DNA from 2 places in the Streptomyces sp. A2-16 genome. Region 1 is predicted to be linked to the other one. Evidence: predicted binding sites of a transcription regulator. Region 1 holds the regulator's gene; the other holds the start of a gene.
The links. The regulator HrcA, encoded in region 1, represses chaperone genes, less so after heat shock. The targets are predictions, from matches to a motif close to TTNGCACTCNGNNNNNCNGAGTGCNAA.
Positions count from the first base shown of each region.

Region 2: groL (chaperonin GroEL) is a predicted target of HrcA. The motif match lies at 11,747-11,773, and genes of this name have one in related genera.

Region 1 covers NZ_CP063808.1:8,177,759-8,192,888, reverse strand. Annotated here, with positions in the region: gene IOD14_RS36810 (HAMP domain-containing protein) at 1-1,265, opposite strand, end outside; gene IOD14_RS36805 (SpoIIE family protein phosphatase) at 1,368-3,692, shown strand; gene hemW (radical SAM family heme chaperone HemW) at 3,724-4,956, shown strand; gene IOD14_RS36795 (DUF3097 domain-containing protein) at 5,045-5,851, opposite strand; gene IOD14_RS36790 (MBL fold metallo-hydrolase) at 5,886-6,614, opposite strand; gene hrcA (heat-inducible transcriptional repressor HrcA) at 6,766-7,782, shown strand; gene dnaJ (molecular chaperone DnaJ) at 7,783-8,922, shown strand; gene IOD14_RS36775 (nitronate monooxygenase) at 9,088-10,164, shown strand; gene IOD14_RS36770 (16S rRNA (uracil(1498)-N(3))-methyltransferase) at 10,161-10,910, shown strand; gene IOD14_RS36765 (VOC family protein) at 10,928-11,320, shown strand; gene IOD14_RS36760 (hypothetical protein) at 11,407-11,940, shown strand; gene IOD14_RS36755 (S41 family peptidase) at 11,986-15,130, shown strand, end outside.
Region 2 covers NZ_CP063808.1:9,288,511-9,303,640, reverse strand. Annotated here, with positions in the region: gene IOD14_RS41700 (CBM35 domain-containing protein) at 1-840, shown strand, start outside; gene IOD14_RS41695 (1-phosphofructokinase family hexose kinase) at 844-1,773, opposite strand; gene nagA (N-acetylglucosamine-6-phosphate deacetylase) at 1,852-3,063, opposite strand; gene IOD14_RS41685 (ROK family protein) at 3,063-4,007, opposite strand; gene IOD14_RS41680 (extracellular solute-binding protein) at 4,177-5,385, shown strand; gene IOD14_RS41675 (DUF3263 domain-containing protein) at 5,449-5,682, shown strand; gene otsB (trehalose-phosphatase) at 5,686-6,507, opposite strand; gene IOD14_RS41665 (trehalose-6-phosphate synthase) at 6,510-7,904, opposite strand; gene IOD14_RS41660 (glucosyl-3-phosphoglycerate synthase) at 8,021-8,965, opposite strand; SAM riboswitch class I at 9,101-9,259, shown strand; gene thrC (threonine synthase) at 9,277-10,563, shown strand; gene IOD14_RS41650 (MoaD/ThiS family protein) at 10,645-10,920, shown strand; gene IOD14_RS41645 (cold-shock protein) at 11,364-11,570, shown strand; gene groL (chaperonin GroEL) at 11,937-13,559, shown strand; gene IOD14_RS41635 (NADH:flavin oxidoreductase) at 13,906-15,039, shown strand; gene IOD14_RS41630 (GNAT family N-acetyltransferase) at 15,098-15,130, shown strand, end outside.

The DNA.
Region 1 (15,130 bases):
TCGCCCTTCGCCTCCACCGTGATCTTCTTGCCGAGGTCGCCCTGCGCCACCGCCGTCGACACCAGGGCGATGTTGCGGACCTGGGAAGTGAGGTTGTCCGCCATGAAGTTGACGTTGTCGGTGAGGTCCTTCCAGACCCCGGACACGCCTCGCACCTGGGCGCGGCCGCCGAGGTTGCCCTCGGTGCCGACCTCGCGGGCGACGCGGGTGACCTCGTCGGCGAAGGCGGAGAGCTGGTCGACCATGGTGTTGATGGTGGACTTGAGCTCCAGGATCTCGCCCTGCGCGTCCACGGTGATCTTCTGACTCAGGTCGCCGTTGGCCACGGCCGTCGTCACCTGGGCGATGTTCCGCACCTGTGACGTCAGGTTCGACGCCATGAAGTTGACGTTGTCGGTGAGGTCCTTCCAGACCCCGGACACGCCCCGCACCTGGGCCCGGCCGCCCAACTGCCCCTCGGTGCCGACCTCGCGGGCCACCCGGGTGACCTCGTCGGCGAAGGCGGAGAGCTGGTCGACCATGGTGTTCACGGTCAGCTTCAGTTCGAGCAGCTCGCCCGTCGCCTCGACCGTGACCGTCCGGGTCAGGTCGCCGCGGGCCACCGCCGTCGTCACCAGGGCGATGTCCCGGACCTGAGCGGTCAGCCGGGACGCCATGGTGTTGACCGCCTCGGTCACATCGCGCCAACTGCCCGAAAGACCCGTCACCTTGGCCCGCCCGCCGAGCCGGCCCTCGGTGCCGACCTCGCGGGCCACCCGGGTCACCTCGCCGGTGAACAGGGAGAGCTGGTCGACCATCTTGTTCACGGCCCGGCCCAGACGCCGCAGATCACCGCGCAGCTGCCGGTTGCCGTCGTGCAGATCGACCCGCTGGGTCAGATCGCCGCCGGCCACCGCGTCCAGGACCCGGGTCGCGTTGGCGGCCGGGGCCACCAGGGCGTCGAGCAGCTGGTTCACGTCGTCGACCCGGGAGGTCCACGTGCCCTGCCCCGGGCTGGGGGAGAGCCGCTCGTCGAGCCGGCCGTGCCGCACCAGCTCCCGCTTGACCCGGTTGACCTCGCCCGTGAAGTGGACGTTGCGGTCCACCAGCTGGTTGAAGACGGCCGTCAGTTCGGCCACGATGCCGTCCCCGGACTCCGGCATCCGGCGGAAGTCGCCGTCCCGGGCGGCGGTCATCGCGGCGAGCAGAGGGCGTAGATCCGATGCTCGAATCCGGTCGGCATTCTGCCCTTCTTCGAGCACAGGCGTACCACTGTTCTCACTCATGGCGGCCCACTTCGGTAACTCGGCGCTTATGGGCGTGGCCAGTCTGTCACTCTGTCCGCATCGACTGAGGTGTATTCGTCCGAACTGCTCGGGGAGACGGACATGGGGGCCATTCCTGTGCAACGGGAGTCCGTTGCCCGTGCGCCCGCCGCGCCCCTGCGCGGCGACGGTGTGCTCCCGCACGCCCCGGCGCACACCCACGCCACCCTCCCCGGCGCTCCGCACGCCCCGGGCGCGGCCCGGGCCCTGTTACGGGCGGCGTTCGCCGAATGGGCGGAACTGGCCCTGCCCGGTACCGAGTTCCTCACCGACCGGCAGGCCGACGACGCCGTGGTCGTCGTCAGCGAGCTCGTCACCAACGCCGTCGTGCACGCGGGCACCGACGTCGAGGTGAGCTGCCGCCTGGAGGCGCACACCGGTGCCCTCGTCGTCGAGGTCCTGGACCGCCACCCCTCGCGCGCCCCTCGCGACGGTGACGCCGAACCCTCGTACGGCACACCGGAGTACGGGCGCGGACTGCGCCTGGTCGCTGCCCTCGCGGAGGCCTGGGGCATCACCTACCGCACCGGCTCCAAGACCGTGTGGGCGCGGCTGCCGGCCGGCGGGAAGGAGGCCCTCGACGGAATCCGGGCGTACGCCGGGGACGACGCCCACGAGCGGGGGCTGCGGGTCGCCGGGATACTCGCCCCGGTACCGCCCCAGCCCCCGGTACCGCCCCAGCCCCCGGAACCGCCCCAGCCCCCGCCCCGGGCCCAGGACCCGCTCGCACCCGTGTCCCGCGGCGAGCCGGGGCACACGGCCTCACCGGTCTCCCGCAGCGAGCCGGAGAACACGCACCCGCCCGTGCATCGCGCAGAGCAGGGACACACGGCCTCGCCGGTCCACGGCGGCGAGCCGGGGGACACGCACCCGCCCGTGTACCGAGCAGAGCAGGGGCACACGGCCCCGCCGGTCCACGGCGACGAGTCGGCGCACACGGTCCGGCCCATTTCCCGCGATGAGTCGGCGCACACGGTCCGGCCCATGTCCCGCGACGAGCCGGCCCACACGGTCCGCCCCGTCTCCCGTGGCGAGCTCGACCGGGACTGGCTCAACCGCGGTGCCCTGTCCTTCCTCGCCGAGGCCTCCGACCTGCTCGCCGGGCAGCTCGACGAGAACCTGGTCGCCGCGCTCGCCGGCCAGCTGATCGTGCCGCGGCTGGCCGACTGGTGCGCGGTGTGGCTGGAGGACGAGGTCGCCGGACGCTGGGGATCCCCGCGCGCGGGTGAGACCGGGAGCGGGACGGCCTGGGGCGAGGCGGGCCTGTCCGGGCCCCGGCTGGCCCGGGTCTGGCACTGCTCGGAGAACCGGATCGAGAGCCTGCGGCGGGCCCTGGAGAAGGAACCGCCCGGCCTGCCGGGACCGGACCACGCCGGCCCGCTGCCGTTCCCCTGGCCCGGCGAGGCACTGGGCCCGCACGGAACACACGGCTCGGCGCTCGCCTACCGCCTCACCGCGGGCGGCCGCCCGCTGGGCACCCTGGTCATCGGCCGGGCCGGGCTGGTCTCCTTCCCCGACGAGGTCACCGGGCTCGTCGAGGACCTCAGCCGCCGGGTGGCGCTCGCCATCGGCGCGGCCCGCCAGTACGCGCGCCAGGCCACCATCAGCGCGGTGCTCCAGCGCGGCCTGCTGCCCGGCGCGGTCGCCGAGATCCCCGGGGTGCGCAGCGCCCTGGTGTACGAGCCGTGCGACAAGGGCGGACCCAGCGGCGACTTCTACGACCTCTTCCCGGCCGGCGACGGCCGCTGGTGCTTCGCCGTCGGCGACGTCCAGGGCAAGGGCCCCGAGGCGGCCGTGGTGATCGGGCTGGCCCGGCCCTGGCTCCGGCTGCTGGCCCGCGAGGGCTACCGCGTCGCCGACGTCCTCGACCGCCTCAACCAGCTGCTCCTCGACGACGCCACGGAGGCCGCTGACGCGGCGGCCCGGGCCCTGGCGACCGCGGGCGGGCGCCCCATGAACCCCGGCGACGGCCCGCAGACCCGCTTCCTGTCCCTCCTGTACGGCGAGCTCGCGCCCTTCGACGGCGGAGTGCGCTGCACCCTCGCCTCCGCCGGACATCCGTTGCCGCTGCTGCTCGGGGCGGGCGGCCAGGTCCGTACGGCCGCCCGGCCGCAGACCCTGCTCGGAGTCGTCGAGGACGAGACGTACACCAGTGAGACCTTCGAGCTGCGGCCCGGCGACAGTCTGCTGTGCGTCACCGACGGGGTGACCGAGCGGCGCAGCGGGCCCCGGCAGTTCGACGACGAGGACGGGCTCGCGGAGGCGCTCGCCGGGTGCGCGGGACTGGACGCCGAGCTGATCGCGGAGCGGATCAAACGGCTGGTCCACGAGTTCGGGGCGCGGCCCCCGGATGACGATCTGGCGCTGCTGGTCCTGCAGGCGGAGTAGGCGTCCGCCGGGGTGCTGGACAATGGAGGACATGCCTTCCGCACTCCCCGACGGCGACCCCGTCCCCGACGACGGCTCGCTCCCCGCGTCCGCGCTCGCCGGGTCCGCCGACCGCCCCCTCGGCTTCTACCTGCACGTCCCGTACTGCGCGACCCGCTGCGGCTACTGCGACTTCAACACCTACACCGCGACCGAGCTGCGCGGTTCGGGCGGAGTGCTGGCCTCCCGCGACAACTACGCGGACACCCTGATCGACGAGATCCGCCTGGCGCGCAAGGTCCTCGGCGACGACCCGCGCCCGGTCCGCACGGTGTTCGTCGGCGGCGGTACGCCGACACTGCTGGCCGCGGACGATCTCGTACGGATGCTCTCCGCGATCCGCGACGAGTTCGGCCTGGCCGCGGACGCGGAGGTGACGACCGAGGCGAACCCGGAGTCGGTGGACCCGGCGTATCTGGCCGCGCTGCGGGAGGGCGGCTTCAACCGGGTGTCCTTCGGGATGCAGAGCGCCAAGCAGCACGTGTTGAAGGTGCTGGACCGCACGCACACACCGGGCCGGCCGGAGGCGTGCGTGGCGGAGGCCAGGGCGGCGGGGTTCGACCACGTGAACCTGGATCTGATCTACGGCACCCCCGGGGAGACCGACGACGACTGGCGGGCGTCCCTGGAGGCGGCGATCGGGGCCGGACCGGATCACGTGTCGGCGTACGCGCTGATCGTCGAGGAGGGCACCCAGCTGGCCCGGCGGATCCGGCGGGGCGAGGTGCCGATGACCGACGACGACGTGCACGCGGACCGGTACCTGATCGCGGACTCCGTGCTCGCCGACGCGGGGTTCGACTGGTACGAGGTGTCGAACTGGGCCACCTCGGAGGCGGGCCGCTGCCTGCACAACGAGCTGTACTGGCGGGGCGCCGACTGGTGGGGCGCGGGCCCCGGAGCGCACTCGCACGTGGGCGGGGTGCGCTGGTGGAACGTCAAGCACCCGGGCGCGTACGCGGCGGCGCTGGCGGCCGGGAGGTCGCCGGGGGCCGGGCGGGAGCTGCTGTCCGACGAGGACCGGCGCGTGGAGCGGATCCTGCTGGAGCTGCGGCTGCGGGAGGGGGTGCCGCTGTCGCTGCTGCGGGAGGAGGGGCTGAGCGCTTCTCGGCGGGCGCTGGGGGAGGGGCTGCTGGAAGCCCGGCCCTATGAGGAGGGGCGGGCCGTGCTGACGCTTCGCGGACGGTTGCTGGCGGACGCGGTGGTTCGGGACCTGGTGGACTGAGGGCCCGAGGGGGTGGGGGCGGTGTCGTCCGGCGGCCGCGAGTTCGTTCGTGGCTTGTCGCGCAGTTCCCCGCGCCCCTGGGTGGGTTTCACTGAGCCGTGACGAAGTCGATCAGTTCCTCCACTCGCCCCAGCAGCTCCGGCTCCAGGTCCTTGTAGGAGTTCACCCGCTTCAGGATCGCCTGCCACACCGCGCCCGTGTTCTCCGACGGCCAGCCCAGCGCCCTGCACACGCCCGTCTTCCAGTCCTGGCCGTGCGGTACCCGGGGCCACGCCTCGATGCCCAGGGACGACGGCTTCACCGCCTCCCAGATGTCGATGTACGGGTGGCCGACCACCAGGGCGTGTTCGCTGGTCACCGACGCGGCGATACGGGACTCCTTGCTGCCCGGCACCAGGTGGTCCACGAGTACTCCCAGGCGGGCGTCCGGCCCGGGGGCGAACTCGGCCACGATCGCCGGCAGGTCGTCCACGCCCTCCAGGTACTCCACGACCACGCCCTCGATGCGCAGGTCGTCGCCCCAGACCTTCTCCACCAGTTCCGCGTCGTGGCGGCCCTCGACGTAGATACGGCCGGCGCGGGCCACGCGCGCGCGTGCGCCGGGCACGGCCACCGAGCCGGAGGCGGTGCGGGAGGGCCGTACGGGAGCCGTGGCCGCGGGTCGCACCAGCGTCACCACCCGGCCCTCCAGGAGGAAGCCGCGCGGCTCCAGCGGGAACACCCGGTGCTTGCCGAAGCGGTCCTCCAGAGTCACTGTTCCCGCCTCGCAGCGAATCACCGCGCCGCAGAAGCCGGTGCCGGGCTCCTCGACCACCAGGCCGGGCTCGGCGGGCACCTCCGGCACCGGCCGGGGCTTCTTCCACGGAGGGGTCAGGTCGGCGGAGTACTGGCGCATTCGGATGACGATAGGAGAAGCCGCACGGGACTCCTCACGACACGCCGAAGCGGGCCGCCAGCGCGTCCCGCTGCGACCGTACGAACGCCGCGTCCACCACCGCTCCGTGACCGGGTACGTACAGCGCGTCCTCGCCGCCCAGGTCGAGGAGGCGGTCCAGCGCGGCGGGCCAGTGGCCCGGTACCGCGTCCGGGCCCGCCTGCGGTTCGCCCGACTCCTCGACCAGGTCGCCGCAGAAGACGACCTCGGGGGAGCCCGGCACGAGGACGGCGAGGTCGTGGGCCGTGTGGCCGGGGCCGACGTTGGCGAGCAGGACCTGGCCGCCGCCGCCGAGGTCGAGCGTCCACTCGCCGGAGACGTGGTGCCGGGGGGAGACCAGGGCGTCCGCCGCCTCGTCGGCGACCGCCGGGTCCAGCCCGTTGCGTACCGCGTCGGCCCGCAGTTCCGCCCGGCCCAGCCGCCCCGCCAGCACCGATTCCGTACCCACGGCGCCGAACACCTCCGCCCCCGCGAACGCCGCCGCACCGAAGACATGGTCGAAGTGGGGGTGGGTCAACGCGAGATGGGTCACACGGTGGCCGGCCAGTTCCTCGGCCTGTGCGCGCAGGCGGGCGCCCTCCGCGAGACCGGAGCCCGCGTCGATCAACAGGGCCGTGCCCTCGCCGATCACCAGGCCCGCCGTGCAGTCCCAGCCGGGCAGCCGGCACCGCCCCACCCCGGTCGCGACCCGCTCCCACCCGAGCTCTTCCCAAGTCACCGTCATACCGCGACGCTAGCCGTACAACCCGTCACGCCAGGACCAGCCTTGCCCGAGGAGTACCCCACCGCCGTACACTGGCCGGGGAGCGTTGGCACTCGGGCGGACAGAGTGCCAGGCGAAGGTGCCAAGGGAACGACCTCTGGAGGTGTGCGCGATGCTGAGTGAACGCAGGCTTCAGGTGTTGCGCGCGATCGTCCAGGACTACGTCGGCACCGAGGAGCCGGTCGGGTCGAAGGCCCTGACCGAGCGGCACAACCTCGGCGTCTCCCCGGCGACCGTCCGCAACGACATGGCGGTCCTGGAGGACGAGGGCTTCATCGCCCAGCCGCACACCAGCGCCGGGCGGATCCCGACCGACAAGGGCTACCGGCTGTTCGTCGACAAACTGGCGGGCGTCAAGCCGATGACCGCGCCCGAGCGGCGCGCGATCCAGAACTTCCTCGACGGCGCCGTGGACCTCGACGACGTCGTGGCCCGAACCGTGCGGCTGCTCGCGCAGCTGACGCGGCAGGTCGCCGTCGTGCAGTACCCGTCCCTCACCCGCTCGACCGTGCGGCACGTGGAGCTGCTCTCGCTCGCCCCGGCGCGCGTGATGCTCGTGCTGATCACGGACACCGGCCGGGTCGAGCAGCGCATGGTCGACTGCCCGGCGCCCTTCGGGGAGGCCTCGCTCGCCGATCTGCGGGCGCGGCTCAACAGCCGCGTCGCGGGACGGCGGTTCGCCGATGTGCCGAGGCTGGTCGAGGACCTGCCCGAAGGCTTCGACGTCGAGGACCGGGGTACGGTCACCACAGTGCTCTCCACTCTCCTGGAGACGCTCGTCGAGGAGAACGAGGAGCGGCTGATGATCGGCGGCACCGCCAATCTCACCCGCTTCGGACATGACTTTCCCCTCACGATCCGGCCCGTCCTGGAGGCCCTCGAGGAGCAGGTCGTTCTCCTCAAACTCCTTGGTGAGGCCGGGGATTCGGGCATGACCGTACGTATTGGTCATGAGAACGCCTACGAGGGACTCAACTCCACTTCGGTGGTGTCGGTCGGCTACGGTTCGGGCGGCGAGGCAGTCGCCAAGCTCGGCGTGGTCGGACCGACCCGCATGGATTACCCGGGAACGATGGGAGCGGTACGCGCAGTGGCACGGTACGTCGGACAGATCCTGGCGGAGTCGTAAGTGGCCACGGACTACTACGCCGTTCTCGGCGTGCGCCGCGACGCGTCGCAGGATGAGATCAAGAAGGCGTTCCGTCGGCTCGCGCGCGAGCTGCACCCGGACGTCAACCCGGATCCGAAGACCCAGGAGCGGTTCAAGGAGATCAACGCCGCTTACGAGGTGTTGTCGGACCCGCAGAAGAAGCAGGTCTACGACCTCGGCGGCGACCCGCTCTCGCAGGCCGGCGGCGGTGGCGCGGGCGGCTTCGGGGCCGGTGGGTTCGGGAACTTCTCGGACATCATGGACGCGTTCTTCGGTACGGCCTCGCAGCGGGGTCCGCGCTCGCGCACCCGCCGCGGCCAGGACGCGATGATCCGTCTGGAGATCGAGCTCGACGAGGCGGCCTTCGGCACGACGAAGGACATCCAGGTCGACACGGCGATCGTCTGCACCACCTGCAGTGGTGAGGGCGCGGCGCCGGGCACCTCCGCGCAGACGTGCGACATGTGCCGCGGGCGCGGTGAGGTGTCGCAGGTGACGCGGTCCTTCCTGGGCCAGGTCATGACGTCCCGCCCGTGCCCGCAGTGCCAGGGTTTCGGCACCGTGGTTCCGACCCCGTGCCCGGAGTGCGCCGGCGACGGCCGGGTCCGCTCGCGCCGCACGCTGACCGTGAAGATCCCGGCCGGTGTGGACAACGGCACGCGGATCCAGCTCGCGGGTGAGGGCGAGGTCGGCCCCGGTGGCGGTCCCGCCGGTGACCTGTACGTCGAGATCCACGAGCTCCCGCACTCGCAGTTCCAGCGGCGCGGCGACGATCTGCACTGCACGGTCACGCTCCCGATGACGGCGGCGTCCCTCGGCACGAAGGTTCCGCTGGAGACGCTGGACGGCATGGAGGAGGTCGACATCCGGCCCGGTACCCAGTCCGGCCAGTCGATCCCGCTGCACAACCGGGGCGTCACCCACCTGCGCGGCGGCGGCCGGGGCGACCTCATCGTCCACGTCGAGGTCCAGACCCCGACCAAGCTGGACCCGGAACAGGAACGCCTGCTCCGAGAACTGGCGAAACTGCGCGGCGAGGAACGGCCTACCGGCCAGTTCCAGCCCGGGCAGCAGGGGCTGTTCTCGCGGTTGAAGGATGCCTTCAACGGCCGCACGTGAGCGGCGGGGCGGCTGCCGGGGGTCCGGGGGTCGTCCCCCGGGCAGACACCGTCAGCCCGGGCAGCAAGGGCTGTTCTCGCGGTTGAAGGATGCCTTCAACGGGCGTACCTGAGTCGTGTGCAGGTCGGATTCGGACTTGTTCGGAGGACGTGACAACATGCCGTCATGTCCTCCGCACTGACCGATCTCTTCCCTCATCCGATCGTGCAGGCCCCCATGGCGGGCGGCGTCTCCGTGCCGCGGCTCGCGGCCGCCGTCGCCGATGCGGGCGGGCTCGGATTCCTGGCCGCCGGGTACAAGACGGCCGACGGGATGTACCAGGAGATCAAGCAGCTGCGCGGGCTGACCGGACGGCCCTTCGGCGTCAACCTGTTCATGCCGCAGCCCGAATACGCCGACCCCGCCGCCGTCGGGGTCTACGCCCACCAGCTCGCCGGCGAGGCCACCTGGTACGAGACCGAGCTCGGCGACCCCGACAGCGGCCGTGACGACGGGTACGACGCCAAGGTCGCCGTACTCCTCGACAACCCCGTGCCCGTGGTCTCCTTCCACTTCGGCATCCCGAGCAGCGACGCCCTGGAGTCGCTGCGCCGCGCCGGCATCTTCACCCTCGTCACCGCGACCACCCCCGAAGAGGCCCTCGCCGTGCAGTACGCGGGCGCCGACGCGGTCATCGCGCAGGGCGTCGAGGCCGGCGGTCACCAGGGCACCCACCGGGACCTCCCCGAGCAGGACGGCTCCGGCCTCGGGCTGCTGTCCCTGGTCGCCCAGATCCGCGAGACGGTCACCCTCCCGATCGTCGCCGCCGGCGGCATCATGCGCGGCAGCCAGATCGCCGCCGTCCTCGCCGCCGGCGCGAGCGCGGCCCAGCTCGGCACCGCGTTCCTCGCCACCCACGAGTCCGGCGCCCACGACGTGCACAAGCGGGCTCTGACCAACCCGCTGTTCGTCCGCACCGAGTTGACCCGCGCCTTCTCCGGCAGACCGGCCCGCGGCCTGGTCAACCGCTTCCTGCGCGAGCACGGACCGTACGCCCCCGCCGCCTATCCCGAGGTCCACCACCTCACCGCCCCGCTCCGCAAGGCCGCCGCCAAGGCCGGTGACGCCCAGGGCATGGCGCTGTGGGCGGGCCAGGGGCACCGGCTGGCCCGCGAACTGCCCGCGGGGCAGCTCGTGGAGATACTCGCGGCCGAACTCGACGCAGCCAGGACAGCGTTGTCGGGCAAGGGGGACCTGCGATGACCGCCCCGGTGTTCGTGGTCGAGCACTTCGACGCGGACGGCGGCGGACGCTACGTCCTCGACGGCCCCGAAGGCCGCCACGCGGTCTCCGTGAAGCGGCTCCAGCCCGGCGAGGAGGTCGTCCTCACCGACGGCGCCGGACGCTACGCCGTGTGCGACGTGATCGCCGCCGAGGGCAAGGACCGGCTGGTCGTCCATCTGACCTCGGTCTCCGAGGAACCGGAGCCCGCTCCCCGGATCACCGTCGTCCAGGCCCTGCCCAAGGGCGACCGCGGTGAACTCGCCGTCGAGACCATGACCGAGGTCGGCGTCGACGCCGTCGTGCCCTGGCAGGCGGCCCGCTGCATCACCCAGTGGAGGGGCGAGCGGGGTCTGAAGGCGCTCGGCAAGTGGCGGGCCACCGCCCGCGAGGCCGGCAAGCAGTCCCGCCGGGTGCGCTTCCCGGAGGTCGCGGACGCGGCGAGCACCAAGCAGGTTGCCGCACTTCTCGCCAAAGCCGACTTCGCCGCCGTCCTCCACTCCGACTTCGAACGCGGCAGCGAGCCGCTGGCCACCGCCGAACTCCCCGCCGAGGGTGAGATCGTGCTGGTCGTCGGCCCCGAAGGAGGCGTCGCCAAGGACGAGTTGGCGCTCTTCGAGGAGGCGGGTGCGCGAGCCTACGTCCTCGGGCCCACCGTCCTGCGCACGTCGACCGCCGGTACCGCGGCGACCGCCCTGCTCCTCGGCCGCACCGGCCGCTGGTCCTGACACCTGGGAGAACGTCCGTGGAACTCGCCCAAGTACGCCTGCTCGTCACCGACTTCACCGCCTGCTACCGCTTCTACGCCGATGTCCTCGGCCTCAAGCCCCAGTCGGGGGCGACGAGCGGGCCGTACGAGAAGTTCAGCCCCGCCACCGGCTCGGCGGGCATCGCGCTCCAGGACCGCTCGATGATGGCCGAGGTCCTGGACGAACTGGGCGACACCGCCACCGGCCACCGCTCCCTGGTGGTGCTCCGCGTCGACGACCTGGACACCTACTGCGAGCAGATCACCACCCGGGGCGCCACGCTCCTGCACGGCCCGGCCCCCATGACGAACCGCATGCGCGTGGCCCACCTCAAGGACCCCGAGGGCAACCTGGTGGAGCTTCAGGAGTGGCTGCTGCTGCGGGGGTGAGCGCGGGCGCTGTTCCGGGCGTGAGCGGCGCGCGGGTGGCCGTATGCGCCCTACCGCCGGACGGCACGTGGTGGCAGGCTGCCCCCATGGTGGCGTTGAGACGGAACAGGCGTCGGCCGCGCGGGGTGCGAGCAGCGGGGGTGACGGGCGTTGCCGTGCTGGCCGTGGGTGCGCTCGCCGCCTGCGATCCGACCGGCGTGGTCAGCTCCGCGACCGTGTCGTACACCACCGACCAGCTGGTCACCAAGGAGCTGAACCGGCAGAAGGCCGACGTGAGTTGGCTGACCTGCACGGCCTCGTACGACAACGGCGACCGGACGCCGAGCGCCAGTGTGAACACCGTGGCCACCGTCGACTGCGACGGCAAGACGCGGGACGGCAAGGACATCACCGTCAAGGGCAAGGTGACCCGGACCGTCAGCGGCGCCTGCGTGCGCGGCGACCTGACCGCCACCGTGGGCGGAAAGCAGTGGTTCCGCGTGGAGGGGCTCGGCGACTGCAACGCCACCCCCACCCCGCCGGTCAACAACCCCGGACAGCCCGGCCCCACCGTGACCGTGACCGTCACCAAGACCATCTGGTGCCAGAACGACCCGCAGTGCTGGCCCGACGGCAAGTGATCGAAACCTCTGTGCACGCGGGGTGCCCGTGCGTAGGGTGATCGGGTGACACAGCCTGCGACGTCTGCATATCTCCGGTTTCCGCATCTGCAGGGCGAGTTGGTGGCCTTCACCGCCGAGGACGACGTGTGGCTCGCGCCGCTCGACGGCGGACGCGCCTGGCGGGTCAGCGCGGACAACGTCCCGGTCACCCACCCCCGCATCTCGCCCGACGGCACCACCGTCGCCTGGACCTCCACCCGCGACGGCGCGCCCGAGGTGCACATCGCCCCGGTCGACGGCGGACCCGGCAGAAGGCTGACCCACTGGGGCAGTGTGCGCACCCAGGTGCGCGGCTGGACCCCGGACGGCGAGGTCCTCGCCATCACCACCCACGGCCAGGCCAGCCTGCGGCGCAGCTGGGCGCACACCGTCCCGCTCGACGGCGGACCCGGCACCACCCTTCCGTTCGGGCCCGTCGGCCATGTCGCCCACGGCCCGGCGACCGTGATCCTCTCCGCGCCCATGGGCCGGGAGGCCGCCTGGTGGAAGCGGTACCGGGGCGGCACGGCGGGCAAGCTGTGGATCGACCGCGACGGCGACGGCGAGTTCGTCCGGCTCCACGACGACCTGGACGGCAACCTGGAGTACCCGGTGTGGGCGGGCGACCGGATCGCCTTCCTCTCCGACCACGAGGGCACCGGAGCCGTCTACTCCTCCCTCGCCGACGGCTCCGACCTGCGACGGCACACCCCCCTCGACGGCTACTACGCCCGGCACGCCTCCGGTGACGGCACCCGGATCGTCTACACCAGCGCCGGTGAGCTGTGGATCCTCGACGACCTCGACTGCGCCGAGCCGCGCCGTCTCGAGGTCCGGCTCGGCGGACAGCGCGCCGACCGGCAGCCGTACTCGCTGGACGCCTCCCGCTGGTTCGGCTCGGCCGCCCCCGACCACACCGCGCGCGGCAGCGCGGTCGCCGTGCGCGGCGCCGTCCACTGGGTCACCCACCGCTCGGGCCCGGCCCGCGCCCTGGCCGCCGAACCCGGCGTCCGGGCCCGGCTGCCGCGCACCTTCCGCACGGAGGGCGAGGAGTGGGTGGTGTGGGTGACGGACGCGGAGGGCGACGACGCCCTGGAGTTCGCGCCCGCCACCGGACTCGCCCCCGGCGCCACCCCGCGCCGCCTCGCCGCCGGACAGCTCGGCCGCGTCCTGGGTCTCGCCATGGCCCCCGACGGCAGCCGGGCCGCGGTCGCCGCGCACGACGGCCGCGTGCTGCTCGTCGAGCGGGAGACCGGCGAGGTCCGCGAGGTCGACCGCAGCGAGGACGGCGACGTACGGGGCCTGACCTTCTCGCCCGACTCGGCCTGGCTCGCCTGGGCGCACCCCGGCCCCGGCCCGCTCTCCCAGCTCCGTCTCGCCAACACCACCGATCTCTCGGTCACCGAGGCCACCCCCCTGCGCTTCCAGGACTACGCCCCCGCCTTCACCCTCGACGGCAAGCACCTGGCCTTCCTCTCCAACCGCGCCTTCGACCCGGTCTACGACGAGCACGTCTTCGACCTGGCCTTCGTGGTCGGCGACCGCCCGCACCTGATCACCCTCGCGGCGACCACCCCGTCCCCGTTCGGCCCGCAGCGCCACGGCCGTCCCTTCGAGGCCCCCGACAAGGACGAGACCCCCGACAGCGAGGGCACCCCGACCACCCGTGTCGACCTGGAGGGCCTCGCCGACCGGATCGTGCCCTTCCCGGTCGAGGCCGGCCGCTACTCCAACCTGCGGGCGGCCAAGGACGGCCTCCTGTGGCTCAGGCACCCCGTGCGGGGCGTCCTCGGCTCCTCCCGGGCCACCCCGGACGACCCCGACCCCAAGACCGACCTCCAGCGCTACGACCTCGCCCAGCAGCGCCTGGAGCACCTCGCCACGGACGCCGACCACTTCGCCGTCAGCGGCGACGGCAAGCGGGTGCTGCTGTGGACCGACGGCCGGCTGAAGGTCGTACCGAGCGACCGGCGTGCCTCCGGCGACGACGACAGCGACACCAACGTCTCCGTCGACCTCGGCCGGGTCCGCCAGACCGTCGACCCCTCGGCCGAGTGGCGGCAGATGTACGAGGAGACCGGCCGCATCATGCGGGACCAGTTCTGGCGCCCCGACATGAGCGGCGTCGACTGGGCCGGGGTCCTCGACCGCTACCGCCCGGTCCTGGACCGTCTGGCCACCCACGACGACCTCGTCGACCTCCTGTGGGAGGTGCACGGCGAACTGGGCACCTCGCACGCCTACGTCACCCCGCGCGGCAACCACGGCCACGGACCCCGGCAGGGGCTCCTCGGCGCCGACATCTCCCGTCACGAGGACGGCCCGCAGGGATCGCCGGTGTGGCGCATCGACCGCATCCTGCCGACCGAGACCTCTGACCCCCACGCCCGCTCCCCGCTGGCCGCGCCCGGCGTGGCGGTCCGCGCCGGGGACGCGATCGTCGCCGTCGGCGGCCACCCGGTCGACCCGGTCACCGGCCCCGGCCCCCTCCTCGTCGGCACGGCCGACAAGCCGATCGAGCTGACCGTCTCCCCGTCCGGCGGCGGCGAGCTGCGCCACGCCGTCGTCGTGCCGATCTCCGACGAGGAGCCCCTGCGCTACCACGCCTGGGTCGCCGACCGCCGCGCCTACGTCCACGAGAAGTCGGGCGGACGGCTGGGATACCTCCACGTCCCCGATATGCAGGCCCCCGGCTGGGCCCAGATCCACCGCGACCTGCGCGTCGAGGTGGCCCGCGAGGGCCTGGTGGTCGACGTCCGCGAGAACCGCGGCGGCCACACCTCCCAGCTGGTCGTCGAGAAGCTGGCCCGCCGCATCGTCGGCTGGGCGGTGCCGCGGGGGATGCGGCCGTACAGCTACCCCTGGGACGCGCCCCGCGGTCCCGTCGTCGCCGTGGCCAACGAGTTCTCCGGCTCGGACGGCGACATCGTGAACGCGGCGATCAAGGCGCTGGGCATCGGCCCGGTGGTGGGCACGCGCACCTGGGGCGGGGTCATCGGCATCGACAGCCGCTACCGCCTGGTCGACGGCACGCTGATCACCCAGCCGAAGTACGCGTTCTGGCTGGAGGGCTACGAGTGGGGCGTCGAGAACCACGGCGTGGACCCGGACGTGGAGGTCGTGCAGCGGCCGCAGGACTACGCGGCGGGCAGGGACGCCCAGCTGGACG
Region 2 (15,130 bases), 1.1 Mb from region 1:
GGCGGCTACGGCTACCCGAACTCCGTCAACAGAGTCCGCGCGGTCGGCCAGCGCCAGTACGGCCAGCAGCAGGCGCCCACCGCGCCGACCGCGCCGTACGGCCAGGTCCCGCAGCAGCAGGCCCAGGGCGGCTACGGCCAGCCCAGCGCGCACTACGCCGCCCCCGAGACCCTGCCGGGCGGCGCCGCCACCACGCAGCAGTCCATGCCCGGCCGCAGCGGCGGCGGCCGCAGTGGCGGCCCCAACACCAAGGGGCTGCTGATCGGTGCGATTGCGGTGGTCGCCGCGGTGGTCATCGGCATCGGCGTGGCGATGGCGAACGGCGGCGACAAGAAGGAAGACGCAGGCGGCAAGTCCTCGACGACCCCGAGCACGTCGCAGAGCTCGGAGCCGAGTCCGTCCGCGTCGTCGTCGGAGGCCGCCGAGCTTCCGAAGGCCGACGCGAAGACGATGCGGCTCGAGGGCGGCACCACCCTCGCGTCCGACGTGAAGGGCGCCAAGTCCGACGGCGGCGTCTACGTCCAGGGCTTCAACCAGGTCGGCGCCTCGGTCACCTGGACGGTCAACGGCATCAAGAAGGCCGGCACCTATCGGGTCTACGTCCGCTACAGCCTGCCCGCCGAGGACGCCAACGGGACGATGACGGTCAACGGGAAGGCTGCTTCCCGGCCGCTGAACATGAAGAACTTCGGTGGGCTTCCCGCCAACGAATGGCAGGAGACCTGGGCCCAGGTCTCCCTGACCAAGGGCACCAACACGATTCAGCTCTCGTGCCAGCAGGGCAACCAGTGCAACGCCCTGCTCGACCAGTTCACCGTCACGGAGAACGTCGACCATTAGTAGTCACGCCGCGCTGACCTCCCCCGTGACCGTGACCCGGGGCAGCAGGTTCTCGTAGGTCGTGTGGTCGAACTCGCCTGCCGTCGGGGCCAGTACGGTCGCGGTGGCCAGGGCGGCCGCCCGGGACAGGCGGGCCGGCCACGGGAGGTGCTCCACCAGGGCCGACAGCAGGCCCGCGACCACCGCGTCGCCCGCGCCCGTCGGGTTGCCGTGGCTGTGGGCCGGCGGGACGGCGCGCCAGCGGCCCTCGGGGGTCGTCGCGAGGAGGCCCTCCCTGCCGAGGGAGGCGACCACCGCCCGGGCGCCCCGGCGACGCGCGTCCTGGGTCGCGCGCAGCGGGTCGTGGGAGCCCGTCAGTTCGGACAGTTCCTCGGTGTTCGGCTTGAGGATGTCGGGGCGGGCGGCGACCCCGCGGCGCAGGGCCTCTCCACTCGTGTCGAGGAGGACCGGAACCCCGGCCGCCTTCGCCGTGCGGATCAGGCCCGCGTACGCCCCCACCGGCACCCCCGGCGGCAGACTCCCGCACAGGGCCACCGCCGAGACGGACGCGAGGAGATCCTCGTACGCCTCCTGGAAGGCCGACCACTCGGCGGGCGTCACCGTCGGACCCGGTTCGTTGAGCTGGGTGGTGTCGCCGGACTGCTCGTCCACGACGGCGATCGTGCGCCGGGTCGCGCCGGTCACCGGGACGAGCGCGTCCACCAGGCCCGGTACGGCGGTGAGGGCGTCCTGGACCATGCGGCCCGTGGCACCGCCCGTGAAGCCGGTGACCGTCACCTCATGGCCGAGCGCGGCCAGCACCCGGGCCACGTTCACCCCCTTGCCGCCGGGGCGCTCGGTGACCTCGGTGACCCGGTGACTGGTGTGCGGCCGCAGCGACCGTACGCGATACGTGAGGTCGAGCGCGGTGTTCAGCGTGACCGTGAGGATCACCCGGGCCGACCTCCCCCGAAGACGGAAATGTGCCCGGCCATTCTCCCAGGACGTCCCCGGCCTCAACAGCGTGACACATCACCCCAGTTGGGGATCGATCACCCATTCACCCCGGCGCATGACGCCCTTGAGGTCGAATTGATGGTCGAGGAGGACCAGGTCGGCGTCCTTGCCCGGCTCCAGCGAGCCGATGCGGTCGGACATGCCCAGCAGCCGGGCCGGGTTGGCGGAGATCGCCGCGACCACGTCCGCGACCGGCAGCCGGTCGACGGTCACCGCCCGCTTGAAGGCACGGTCCAGTGTGAGCGTCGAGCCCGCGATCGAACCGCCCTCCACGAGCCGGGCGACTCCCTCGCTGACCTCCACCTCCAGGGGGCCGAGCATGTAACGGCCGTCGCCGAAACCGGCTGCGTCCATGGCGTCGGTGATGAACGCGACCCTGGCGGAACGCGCGTGATGGAACGCCAGTTGCAGTGCGGCCGGGTGCAGATGCGTGCCGTCGTTGATCAGCTCGACCGTGATCCGCTCGTCCTCCAGGAGGGCGGCGATGGGGCCCGGGGCGCGATGGCCCAGGGGCGGCATCGCGTTGAAGAGATGCGTGGCCACCGTGGCGCCCGCGTCGATGGCCTCGAGGGTCTGCTCGTACGTCGCGTCCGTGTGCCCGACCGCCGCGATGACGCCGTGCTCGGCGAGGAGCCGTACGGAGTCGATGCCGCCGGGGAGTTCGGTGGCCAGCGTGACCATCCTCGCCTGCCCGCGCGCCGCGTCGATCAGCTTGCGGACCTCCGCCGGGTCGGGGTCGCGCAGCAGCTCCTCGGAGTGCGCGCCCTTGCGGCAGGGGGAGATGAACGGGCCCTCGAAGTGGATGCCGGCGATGTCGCCCTGTTCGGCGAGCTCGCTCAGCAGGCCGGCCCGGTGGGCGAGGAAGTCCATCTCGCCCGTGACGGTGGAGGCGACGAGGGTGGTGGTGCCGTGGTTCAGGTGGGTGCGGATGCCCTTGAGGATGTCGTCCGTGGTGCCCGAGGTGAAGGAGGCTCCGCCGCCGCCGTGGTTGTGGAGGTCGACGAAGCCGGGGACCAGCCAGTTTCCGGTGACGTCGACGACCTGGGCGTTCTCGGGGGCGGTGCTGGTGATTCGCGTGCCCTCGACGACCACTTGGCCGTTCTCGACCGTTCCCGTGGGCAGGACCACGTTGGCGCCGGAGAGCACCAGGGGGGTTCCGGCCGGCGCGGGGTGCGGGTTCGTCGTGGCTGGTCGCGCAGTTCCCCGCGCCCCTAGCGGCGTTGCCATCAGGGAATTACCTCCGTACGGTCCGTTGTCTCGAGGAGATCCCAGGCCAGCAGGCCGGCACCCAGGCAGCCCGCCGTGTCGCCCAGGGCGGCCGGGACGATCGTCGGGAGCTTCTGGAAGGTGATCCGGCTGCGGACCGCCTCCCTCAGCGGTGTGAACAAGGTTTCCCCCGCCTCGGCCAGGCCGCCACCGATGATCAGGGTGCGGGGGTCCAGGAGGGTGAGGGCGGTGACCAGGCCGTCGGCCAGGGCGTCCACGGCGTGCTGCCAGACCTCCCGGGCCCTCGCGTCCTCGGCCTCCACCGCCTTCGCGCAGTCCGCCGCGTCCGCCTCGGGATTCCCGGTGACCGCGGCCCAGGCCTCGCTGACCGCCGCCGCCGAGGCGTATCGCTCGAGGCAGCCGCGCAGGCCGCACGGACAGGCGGTGCCCCCCGGCCGTACGACGATGTGGCCGATCTCGCCCGCGAAGCCGTGGGCGCCCGCCTCCACCCGGCCCGCGATGCCGATCGCGCCCGCGATGCCGGTGCCCAGGGCGACGAAGAGGAAGCGGTCGGTGCCCTGGCCCGCTCCGATGCGGCCCTCGGCGAGACCGCCGGTGCGGACGTCGTGGCCGAGGGCGACCGGGACACCGCCGAGCCGCTCGGCGAGCAGCGCGCGCAGCGGGACGTCCCGCCAGCCCAGGTTGGCCGAGTAGGCCGCGATGCCCCGCTCCTCGTCGACGATGCCGGGGACGGCGACACCGGCCGCGACCGCGGGGGCGCCGAGGTGCTCGGTGCCGTACGCGCGCAGCTCGGCGGCGAAGTCGAGGATGCCGTCGACGACCGCGTCCGGTCCGCGCTCGCGGCCGGTCGCCCGGCGGGCCCGGTGCAGGAGCTCGCCGCCCGCGCCGACCAAGGCCGCCTTCATCCCGGTGCCGCCCACGTCGAGGGCGATGACATGTCTCACGGGGGACAGTGTGACCCTTGGACCCGCAAGAGGTCTAGTCCACTCACGTGGTGTAGACCTTAGTTCCAAGATATGTATGACTTTTCGAAAGCTTTCGAACGTGAGTGTGGGGCGGTTGTCGGTGCGGCGGCGAAGGACGGGAACGATCGCGGCGGTGTCCGCACTGGGTATGACGGCGGTCCTCGGCGGCTGCGGGCTCGGCGGAGGATCGGGTGAGGTGACGCTGAAGCTGGTCGCCGCCGACTACGGCGACAGCTCGGCCGACAGCTCCCAGAAGTACTGGGACAAGCTCGTCAAGGAGTACGAGGCCCAGCACCCCGGCGTGAAGATCGACGTCAGCGTGTACTCCTGGACCGACGTCGACCGCAAGGTCAAGGAGCTGGTCGACGCGGGGCAGGCGCCCGACATGGCGCAGATCGGCGCCTACGCCGACTACGCGGACAAGGGGCTGCTGTACAAGGCCGACGACCTGCTCGGCATCCGGGAGCAGGCCGACTTCGTGTCGCAGCTCGCCTCCGCCGGGCGGATCAACGGGATGCAGTACGGGATGCCGTTCGCCGCGTCGACCCGGCTGCTCTTCTACAACAAGACCCTCTTCGCCGACGCCGGCCTCACCCCGCCGACGACGTGGAAGCAGCTGGCCGCCGACGCCGAGGCCCTCAAGGCGGACGGGGTGAAGTACCCGTACGCGCTGCCGCTCGGCCCCGAGGAGGCACAGGCCGAGACCATGCAGTGGCTGCTGAGCGGGGGCGGCGGCTACGTCGACTCCATGGGCACGTACGGCATCGACTCCGAGGAGAACGTCACGACGCTGAACTGGCTCAAGGACGACCTCGTCGGCAAGGGACTGACCGGCCCCGTCGCGCCCGAGAACCTGAACCGGGCCGCCGCGTTCGCGGCCTTCGCCGCCGGGGACGTCGGCATGCTCAACGGGCACCCCTCGCTGATGAAGATGGCCGCCGCGAAGGGGGTGAAGTTCGGGATGGTGCCCATGCCCGGCGCCGAGGGCAGGACCAAGAACTCCATGGGCGTCGCCGATTGGATGATGAGCTTCCGGCAGAACGGGCACGCCGAACAGGTGGGCGACTTCCTCGACTTCGTCTACAGCGAGAAGAACGTGCTCGCGTTCTCGCGGGAGTACGACCTGCTGCCGGTGACCAACTCCGCGTCCGAGGCCATGAGCGGGGACTCCCAGGACGCCGACCTCAAGCCCTTCCTGAACGCGCTGCCCAGCTCGGAGCTGCCGCCCGTGGGCAAGACGTCCTGGGCCTCGGTCAGCGCGGCCGTGAAGAAGCGGATCGGATCGGCGGTGAGTACGAACGGGAGCCCCGCGGACGTGCTGCGCGGGCTGCAGCTGACCGCGCAGAAGGCGGAGTAGGCGCGGAAGCGGCCGCGGCAGCCGCCGTGGCCGCTTGTCAGTGGGGGGCGTTACGGTCGGGGCATGGAGCATGCGGAACTCGACCGCCGGGAGCGGGACGTGCTCGCGCTGGAGCGCCGCGGATTCGCCGGGCCCGGCGCGAAGGAGCGTGCGATACGGGAGGAACTGGGCCTGGCCCCGGTCCGCTACTACCAGCTCCTCAACGCCCTCCTCGACGACGAACGTGCCCTGGCCTTCGACCCGGTCACGGTGAACCGGCTGCGCAGGGTGCGGGAGGCCCGGCGGTCGGAGCGCTGAGCGTCAGCCGAGCCGCTCCGCCAGCGTCCGCAGCAGCCCCACCACGCCCTGCGGGCCGTCCACCACCAGGTCGGCCCGCGTGCGCAGTTCCGTCACCTCGTCGCTGCCGCTGCACACCAGGAGCCCGGGGGTGCCGCCGGTGCGCAGTTCGTCGACCGCGGAGTACGCGGGCAGATCGCCCAGGTCGTCGCCGGCGAACAGCACGGACCGGGCGGAGACCTCGCGCACGTGCTTCAGGAGGGCCACCCCCTTGTCCATGCCGGGCGGGCGGAGCTCCAGGACGAGGCGGCCGGGTTCCACGATCAGACCGTTGCGGACGGCCAGGTCGGTGAGGGGTCCCTGGAGGGCGTCGAAGGCGGCCTGGGGGTCGGCGGCCCGGCGGGTGTGGACGGCCACCGCCCGGCCGCCCTTCTCCTCGAGCCACGCGCCGGTCCCGGCCAGGAGCTCCGGCAGCTCGGCCCGGACCGCGGCCACTCCCGGGTGCGGGGCGGGGGCCGTGACCTCGCCCGTCGCCGCGTCCCAGCGCTCGGCGCCGTAGTGGCCGAGCACGGTCAGGTGCTCGAGGCCCGGCACCTCGGCGAAACCGCCGTTGCGGACCGCGACCGCGGCCGGGCGGCCGGTGATCACCGCCACGGACGCCACCTTCGGCGCGAGCGCCGCGAGCGCCGGCACCGCCTCGGGGTGGGCGAACGCCTTCTCCGGGTCCGCCACGATCGGCGCGAGCGTCCCGTCGAAGTCCAGGCCGATCACCGCCCGGTGCGGCTCCGCGAGGATCGCCCGCAGGCCGTCCCGCCCGGCGGAGTTGAGGGGCACAGGAAGGTTCATGCTCACCCGTTCAGCGCGGTCAGCGCGGTCAGCTGGTCCAGGAACCACTGGGCCGGGGGGAGCGCCGTCGCCGCCGCGGCCAGCCGCTTCGCGCGTTCGGCCCGTTCGTGCGCCGGCATCGTCAGGGCCTCGTGCAGGGCCGCCGCCGTCTGCTCCACGTCGAAGGGGTTCACCACGATCGACTCGTCACCGAGCTCCTCGTACGCCCCGGCCTCCCGCGACAGCACCAGCGCGCACGCCTCGTCGGAGACCACCGGCACCTCCTTGGCGACCAGGTTCATGCCGTCCCGGATGGGGTTGACCAGCGCCACGTCGGCCAGCCGGTAGGCGGCGAGGGAGCGCGCGAAGTCGTCCTTCAGATTCAGCAGGACCGGGGTCCAGCCAGGGGTGCCGAAGGTGTCGTTGATCTCCTCCGCCTGCCGCTGCACCTCGGCGGTGTACTCCCGGTACACCGCCAGGTCCTGCCGAGACGGGTACGCGAACGCCACGTGCACCACCCGCTCCCGCCACTCGGGCCGCGACTCCAGCAGCCTTCGGTAGGCGAGCAGCCCGCGCACGATGTTCTTGGACAGCTCGGTCCGGTCCACCCGCACGATGGTCTTCCGGCCCTCGCCGATCTCCTCGCGCAGGGCGACGATCCGCTCCTCGACGTCGGCCTCGTGGGAGCGGGCGCGCAGGAAGTCCGCGTCCGCGCCAAGGCCGTGCACCCCGATCCGCGTCCGTCCGAGCCCGTCCACGAGCGCCGTGCAGCAGGCCGTGAAGGCGTCCGCCCAGCGGTGGGTGAGGAAGCCGAGCCGGTCGGCGCCGAGCATGCCGCGCAGCAACTGCTCCGCGATGTCGTCCGGCAGCATCCGGAAGTACTCCACCGGCGCCCACGGCGTGTGCGAGAAGTGGGCGATGCGCAGGTCGGGGCGGAGTTCGCGGAGCATCCCCGGCACCAGGCACAGGTGGTAGTCCTGCACCAGGACCGCCGCCCCCTCGGCCGCCTCCTCCGCGAGCGCCTCCGCGAAGGCGCGGTTGTACGTCTCGTACGACGCCCACTGCCGCCGGAACTCCGCGTCGAAGGTCGGCTCCAGCGGGGTCTGGTAGAGGAGATGGTGTACGAACCAGAGGACCGAGTTCGCGATGCCGTTGTACGCGTCCGCGTGCACGTCGGCGGGGATCGCGAGCATCCGGACGCCGTCCTCGCCGACCCCCTGCCGCACCGCCTCGCGGTCGCCGTCGGACAGGGCCGAGCACACCCACAGCGCGTCGGACTCCGGCCCGATCGCCGACAGGCCGGAGACGAGGCCGCCGCCGCCGCGCCTGGCTCGCAGCGAGCCGTCGTCGCCCACGTCGTACGAGACGGGACCTCGATTGGACGCGACCAGGACGCGGGCGTTGTGCGAAGAAGCCATGCCTCGAAACCTAGCCCGGCACCCAACCGCTCAAACGTTCCCGTCCGCTGCGGCCGGACCTTCGGCCGCGGGACGGTGGCGGCCGGTCGCGCAGTTCCCCCGGTCTCCGGGCGGGACTACGCGACCCTTCTTTTCATGTACTCCGTGATCTCCCGCATCGGCGGCCGTTCCTCCGTGTCCACCGAGTACGTGCGCGGCTCGAAGCCCGTCTCGCCCCGCTCGAACTGGGTCAGGGCCGGGCGGATCATGTGGCCGCGGGCCAGCCGGAGCTGCGCGGTGCGGTAGATCGCGGCGGACATCCGGCCCAGGGCCTGCCCGTCCTGGTGACGGTGCTTGCGCACCCCCACGTCGACCTGGGCGAGCGCGTCGAGACCCACCAGGTGCAGGGCGTCGACCAGCATGCCGAGCTCCACGCCGTAGCCGACGGGGAACGGGAGCTGCTCCAGCAACGAGCGCCGGGCCGCGTACTCGCCGCCCAGCGGCTGCACGAAACCGGCCAGCTGCGGCCAGTGCATGTTCAGCAGCGGGCGCGCCATGAGCTCGGTGACCCGGCCGCCCTGTCCGGCGGCGCCGCCCAGGGGACGGTCGTACATGCCCTTGACCAGGTCGACCTCGGGGTCGGTGAGCAGGGGGCCGACGATGCCGGAGACGAAGTCCGAGGAGAACTCCTTCAGGTCGGCGTCGATGAAGCAGACGATGTCCCCGGTGGTGACCAGCAGGGAGCGCCACAGGACCTCGCCCTTGCCGGGCAGGGCGGGCAGCCGGGGCAGGATCTCGTCGCGGTGCACCACCGTGGCACCGGCCGCGGCGGCCACCTGCGAGGTGCGGTCGGTCGACCCCGAGTCGACGACGACGATCTCGTCGACCAGCGGAACCTGACGCACCAGGTCGTGACGTATCACGGAGACGATGTCACCGACCGTCTCCTCCTCGTTGAGCGCGGGCAGCACGACACTGACCCGCTGTCCGGTGCGCTGCTTGGCGGCCATGATCCGGTGCAGCGGCCGGTCGGTCAGCGACCAGGAGCGGGTGCTCAGCCAGCGCTCGACTTCTTCCAGCACGTAGGCGGCTCCTCACTTGTGATCCATCTCGCGGTTCGGACGACTCTCTCAACTGTCCTGGTCGTCGGTTACAGTCTTGAACAACGCGGATGACCATCGCATGTCCAGGGTGGCCCGCCGTTCACAACTTCATACCGCTCATCCAGAGGGGCAGAGGGATACGGCCCGATGAAGCCCCGGCAACCCTCCAGTCGGTTCTCGTAGTGATCACTGACGATCGTCTCCGCGAGGCTCCCGGCTCGGGAAGGTGCCAAATCCGTCTCACGGCGAAGTGCGTCGTGAGGAAGATGAGGAGAAAGGGCCTCGCCTCCATGGCTGCGCAGACTGTTGCAAGCACCACCGACTCCACGACCGTCGACCTCGGTCCCGCCGCGGCGCTGAGCTGCCGCGAATGCGGTCACCGCGTCCCGCTCGGCCCGGTCTTCGCGTGCGAGGAGTGTTTCGGCCCGCTCGAGATCGCCTACGACTTCTCGGCCTACGACACCGAGGAGCTCCGCAAGCAGATCGAGGCGGGACCCGCGAACATCTGGCGATACGCCCCGCTGCTGCCCGTCCCCGCGGACGTGGCGGACAAGCCCAACATCAACCCCGGCTGGACCCAGCTCGTCAAGGCCGACAACCTCGCCCGCGAGCTCGGCGTGACCGGCGGTCTGTACATCAAGGACGACTCCGGCAACCCCACGCACTCCTTCAAGGACCGCGTGGTGGCGCAGGCCCTGGAGGCGGCGCGCGCCTTCGGCTTCACCACCCTCTCCTGCTCCTCGACCGGCAACCTGGCCGGCGCGGTGGGTGCCGCGGCCGCCCGGGCCGGCTTCCGCTCCTGCGTGTTCATCCCGCACGACCTGGAGCAGGGCAAGGTCGTCATGGCCGCGATCTACGGCGGCGAGCTCGTCGGCATCGAGGGCAACTACGACGACGTGAACCGCTTCTGCTCCGAGCTGATCGGCGACCCGGCCGGTGAGGGCTGGGGCTTCGTCAACGTCAACCTGCGGCCGTACTACGCGGAGGGGTCCAAGACCCTGGCGTACGAGATCTGCGAGCAGCTGGGCTGGAAGCTCCCCGACCAGCTGGTGGTGCCGATCGCCTCCGGCTCGCAGCTCACGAAGATCGACAAGGGTCTGCAGGAGCTGATCAAGCTCGGGCTCGTCGAGGACAGGCCGTACAAGATCTTCGGTGCGCAGGCGGAGGGGTGCTCGCCGGTGTCGGTCGCGTACAAGGCGGGCCATGACGTGGTCCGGCCCCAGAAGCCGAACACCATCGCCAAGTCGCTGGCCATCGGCAACCCCGCGGACGGCCCGTACGTGCTGGACATCGCCCGTCGCACCGGCGGTGCGGTGGAGGACGTGAACGACGAGCAGGTCGTGGACGCGATCAAGCTGCTCGCCCGTACGGAGGGCATCTTCGCGGAGACCGCGGGTGGCGTGACCGTGGGCGTGACCCGCAAGCTGATCGAGAACGGGGTGCTGGACCCCTCGCTGACGACCGTTGTGCTGAACACCGGGGACGGTCTGAAGACGCTGGACGCGGTGGCGGGTACGGGACTGACCGCGACCATCCGCCCCAACCTCGACTCGTTCCGCGAGGCCGGCCTCGCGTAGTCGTCTGTCCGCGGGCCGGTGGGGGCAGGTCGCGCAGCTCCCCGAGCCCCCTGAAAGCCTTATCCGACCGGAGGTCTGAACATGAGCGTTTCCGTCCGTATCCCCACCATCCTGCGCACCTACACCGGCGGCCAGGCCGAGGTGCAGGCCGAGGGCGGGACCCTCGCCGAGGTCATCGCGGACCTGGAGAAGAACCACACCGGTATCGCCGCCCGCGTTCTCGACGACCAGGGCAAGCTGCGGCGGTTCGTGAATGTGTACGTGAACGACGACGATGTGCGGTTCGAGCAGGGGCTGGAGACGGCGACGCCCGACGGGGCCGGCGTCTCCATCATCCCGGCGGTCGCCGGCGGGTGACCGTATGACTGGTCATTACCTTCGGTAACAGTAATTACCGAGTGTTCATCCGATTGCCCTCTCCGCGAGAGAAGCGGAGGGGGCAATTCTCTATGGTTGAGCGCGGTACAGTTGGGGAAGCTGCTGCTTCCTTCATGCCGGGCGCATATGAGTGCCGACTTCGGATGCGACGAGAAGTAGCCAAAGTGTGTGGGTTCTTTGCGTCTTATGCTCCTTTTGTGGGGCCCGACTTGCCCCGAATTCGGGCGAATTCTCGCTACATTCCGGACCCCTTCCGTCCAGAATTCTCGTCCGATTGACCTGTTGCAGACGGCAGTTGGACAGATACATTCAGCCGCGGTCGACGCGTTCCGGCGCACGCCCCCAACCATGTGGGGGGTGAGGTCTGACCCGGATCCACGAAGTGTGGATCCGTGCAAGGGCCAGTAATAGGGGAGTTAGGCATGGCTCAGGGCACCGTCAAGTGGTTCAACGCGGAGAAGGGGTACGGCTTCATCGCGGTCGACGGTGGTGCGGATGTATTCGTCCACTACAGCGCGATTCAGATGGACGGCTACCGCACCCTTGAAGAGGGCCAGCGGGTCGAGTTCGAGATCTCGCAGGGTCAGAAGGGGCCGCAGGCGGACATGGTCCGTCTCGCGACTGGCTGAAGCACGCGCCGGGTAACAACAGCGTCGTTCTTCGTTCTTCTTCGAAGGGCTCGTACCCCATGGGGAGTCATGGGTACGGGCCCTTCGGCATGTCCCGGGGCCCCGCCGGGACCCCTGCCACACCCCTCGCACACCCCTCGCACCCCCTGTCGTTCCTGGCCGTTCCCTGAGAGGCGCTTGCACTCGACCATGCCGAGTGCTAATCATTGGCGTTAGCACTCTGAAGGTGAGAGTGACAACGAAGGACCGGGTCGGTGAGGCCCGCAGGCCAGGTGGGGAAGGAACCCACGAGGTGTGCGAGCCGTCCGTCGCGGGCGCGGGCGCGGTCCGAAGGAATCACCCCCAGTCCTGGAGGGACCACTTCACATGGCCAAGATCATCGCGTTCGACGAGGAGGCGCGGCGCGGCCTCGAGCGCGGCATGAACCAGCTCGCGGACGCCGTCAAGGTGACGCTCGGCCCCAAGGGTCGCAACGTCGTCCTCGAGAAGAAGTGGGGCGCCCCCACGATCACCAACGATGGTGTTTCCATCGCCAAGGAGATCGAGCTCGAGGACCCGTACGAGAAGATCGGCGCCGAGCTGGTCAAGGAAGTCGCCAAGAAGACGGACGACGTCGCCGGTGACGGTACGACCACCGCGACCGTTCTGGCGCAGGCGCTGGTCCGCGAGGGCCTGCGCAACGTAGCCGCCGGCGCCAACCCGATGGCCCTCAAGCGCGGTATCGAGAGGGCTGTCGAGGCCGTCTCCGCCGCCCTGCTCGAGCAGGCCAAGGATGTCGAGACCAAGGAGCAGATCGCTTCCACGGCCTCCATCTCCGCCGCCGACACCCAGATCGGCGAGCTCATCGCCGAGGCGATGGACAAGGTCGGCAAGGAAGGCGTCATCACCGTCGAGGAGTCCCAGACCTTCGGTCTGGAGCTGGAGCTCACCGAGGGTATGCGCTTCGACAAGGGCTACATCTCGGCGTACTTCGCCACCGACATGGAGCGCATGGAGGCGTCGCTCGACGACCCCTACATCCTCATCGCCAACTCCAAGATCGGCTCCGTCAAGGACCTGCTCCCGCTCCTGGAGAAGGTCATGCAGTCGGGCAAGCCGCTGCTGATCATCGCCGAGGACGTCGAGGGCGAGGCCCTGTCGACCCTGGTCGTCAACAAGATCCGCGGCACCTTCAAGTCCGTCGCCGTCAAGGCCCCGGGCTTCGGTGACCGCCGCAAGGCCATGCTCGGCGACATCGCCATCCTCACGGGCGGCGAGGTCATCTCCGAGGAGGTCGGCCTCAAGCTGGAGAACGCGACCCTGGACCTCCTGGGCCGCGCCCGCAAGGTCGTCATCACCAAGGACGAGACCACCATCGTCGACGGTGCCGGTTCGTCCGACCAGGTCAACGGTCGCGTCAACCAGATCCGCGCCGAGATCGAGAACAGCGACTCGGACTACGACCGCGAGAAGCTCCAGGAGCGCCTGGCCAAGCTCGCCGGTGGCGTCGCCGTCATCAAGGCCGGTGCCGCGACCGAGGTCGAGCTCAAGGAGCGCAAGCACCGCATCGAGGACGCCGTTCGCAACGCGAAGGCGGCCGTCGAGGAGGGCATCGTCGCCGGTGGTGGCGTGGCCCTCATCCAGGCCTCCTCGGTCTTCGAGAAGCTGGACCTGGAGGGTGACGAGCTGACCGGCGCCAACGCCGTGAAGCTGGCCCTGGAGGCCCCGCTCAAGCAGATCGCCGTCAACGGTGGTCTCGAGGGTGGCGTCATCGTCGAGAAGGTGCGCAACCTGCCCGTCGGCCACGGCCTGAACGCCGCGACCGGTGAGTACGTCGACATGATCGCCGAAGGCATCATCGACCCGGCGAAGGTGACCCGCTCTGCCCTGCAGAACGCCGCCTCCATCGCCGCGCTCTTCCTCACCACCGAGGCCGTCATCGCCGACAAGCCGGAGAAGGCCGCCGCGCCTGCCGGTGGCGGCATGCCGGGCGGTGACATGGACTTCTGATCGACCTGAGGGTTGATCAACGTCCTTGCCGAGGGCGGCACTTCCCGGAAGCGGGGTGTGCCGCCCGCGGTTTTTTCTGCGCTATGATTGATCACGAGCCGGTCGACGTGAAGCTCCGTCGGTCGACTACGCGTTGGTGGTCCAAGGAAAGACGCCCCGCTTCCTGCGGGGAAATGCAGGTGCAAGGCCTGCCCGGCGCTCCGCGAGAAGCCCGTCCCACGACAGTGGGGCGGGCTTTCCTCATGTGTGCGCTGGATCACGGACCGGTCGGAAATGCCGTGCCGTGCGTGGCGGTTGAGGTAGGGGAACTGTCTATGCGCATGCACATACCGAGGAGTACCCCCACGTGACCGCCCCCGCCACCCCTCCGGCCACCTCCCGCGCCGCCGAGATCCTCTCCCGCCCGGCCCACATCAACGGCCTGACCGTCCCGAACCGCATCGCGATGGCGCCCATGACCCGCATGTTCTCCCCGGGCGGCATCCCCGGCGAGGACGTGGCGTCGTACTACGCCCGCCGCGCGGCCGCCGGAGTCGGCCTGATCGTCACCGAGGGCACCTACGTCGGCCACGAGTCGGCCGGGAACAGCGGCAGCGTCCCGCGGTTCCACGGTGAGGAGCAGCTGGCGGGCTGGGCGAAGGTCGCCGAGCAGGTGCACGCGGCGGGCGGCACCATCGTCCCGCAGCTGTGGCACATCGGCATGGTCCGCGAGCAGGGGCAGCAGCCCTACGCCGACGCCCCCGCCGTCGGCCCCTCCGGCATCCGCATCGGCGCCGACGAGCCCACCGGCAAGGCGATGACCCAGCGCGACCTGGACGACGTCATCGGCGCGTTCGCCGAGGCGGCGGCCGCGGCCGAGCGCATCGGCTTCGACGGCGTGGAGCTGCACGGCGCCCACGGCTACCTCCTCGACCAGTTCCTGTGGGCGGGCACCAACCGCCGCACCGACGCCTACGGCGGTGACCCGGTCGCCCGCACCAAGTTCGCGGCGGAGATCGTGGCGGCCGTACGCGAGACGGTATCGCCCGAGTTCCCGATCATCTTCCGGTACTCGCAGTGGAAGCAGGAGGCCTACAAGGCGCGCCTCGCCGAGACGCCCGAGGAGCTGGAGGCGATCCTCGCCCCGCTCGCCGCGGCCGGTGTCGACGCCTTCCACGCCTCCACGCGCCGCTACTGGCTCCCCGAGTTCGACGGCTCCGACCTCAACCTCGCCGGCTGGACCAAGAAGCTCACCGGCAGGACCACCATCACCGTCGGCTCGGTCGGCCTCGACGGCGACTTCATCCGCGGCTTCATGGGCGAGGGCTCCCCGGTCAAGGCCATCGACGACCTGCTCGACGCCCTGGAGCGCGAGGAGTACGACATGGTCGCCGTCGGCCGGGCGCTGCTCCAGGACCCCGAGTGGGCCGCGAAGGTGCTCGCCGGCCGTTTCGACGAGCTCCAGCCGTACGACGCGTCCGCGCTGAAGTCGTTGAGCTGACGGTATGAGGTGGGTGTGGGCCGGCGTCCCGCTCCCGGAGCGGGCCGACAATGGCGGCATGGCCCACACCCCCGCCCGTACCGCCACCCCC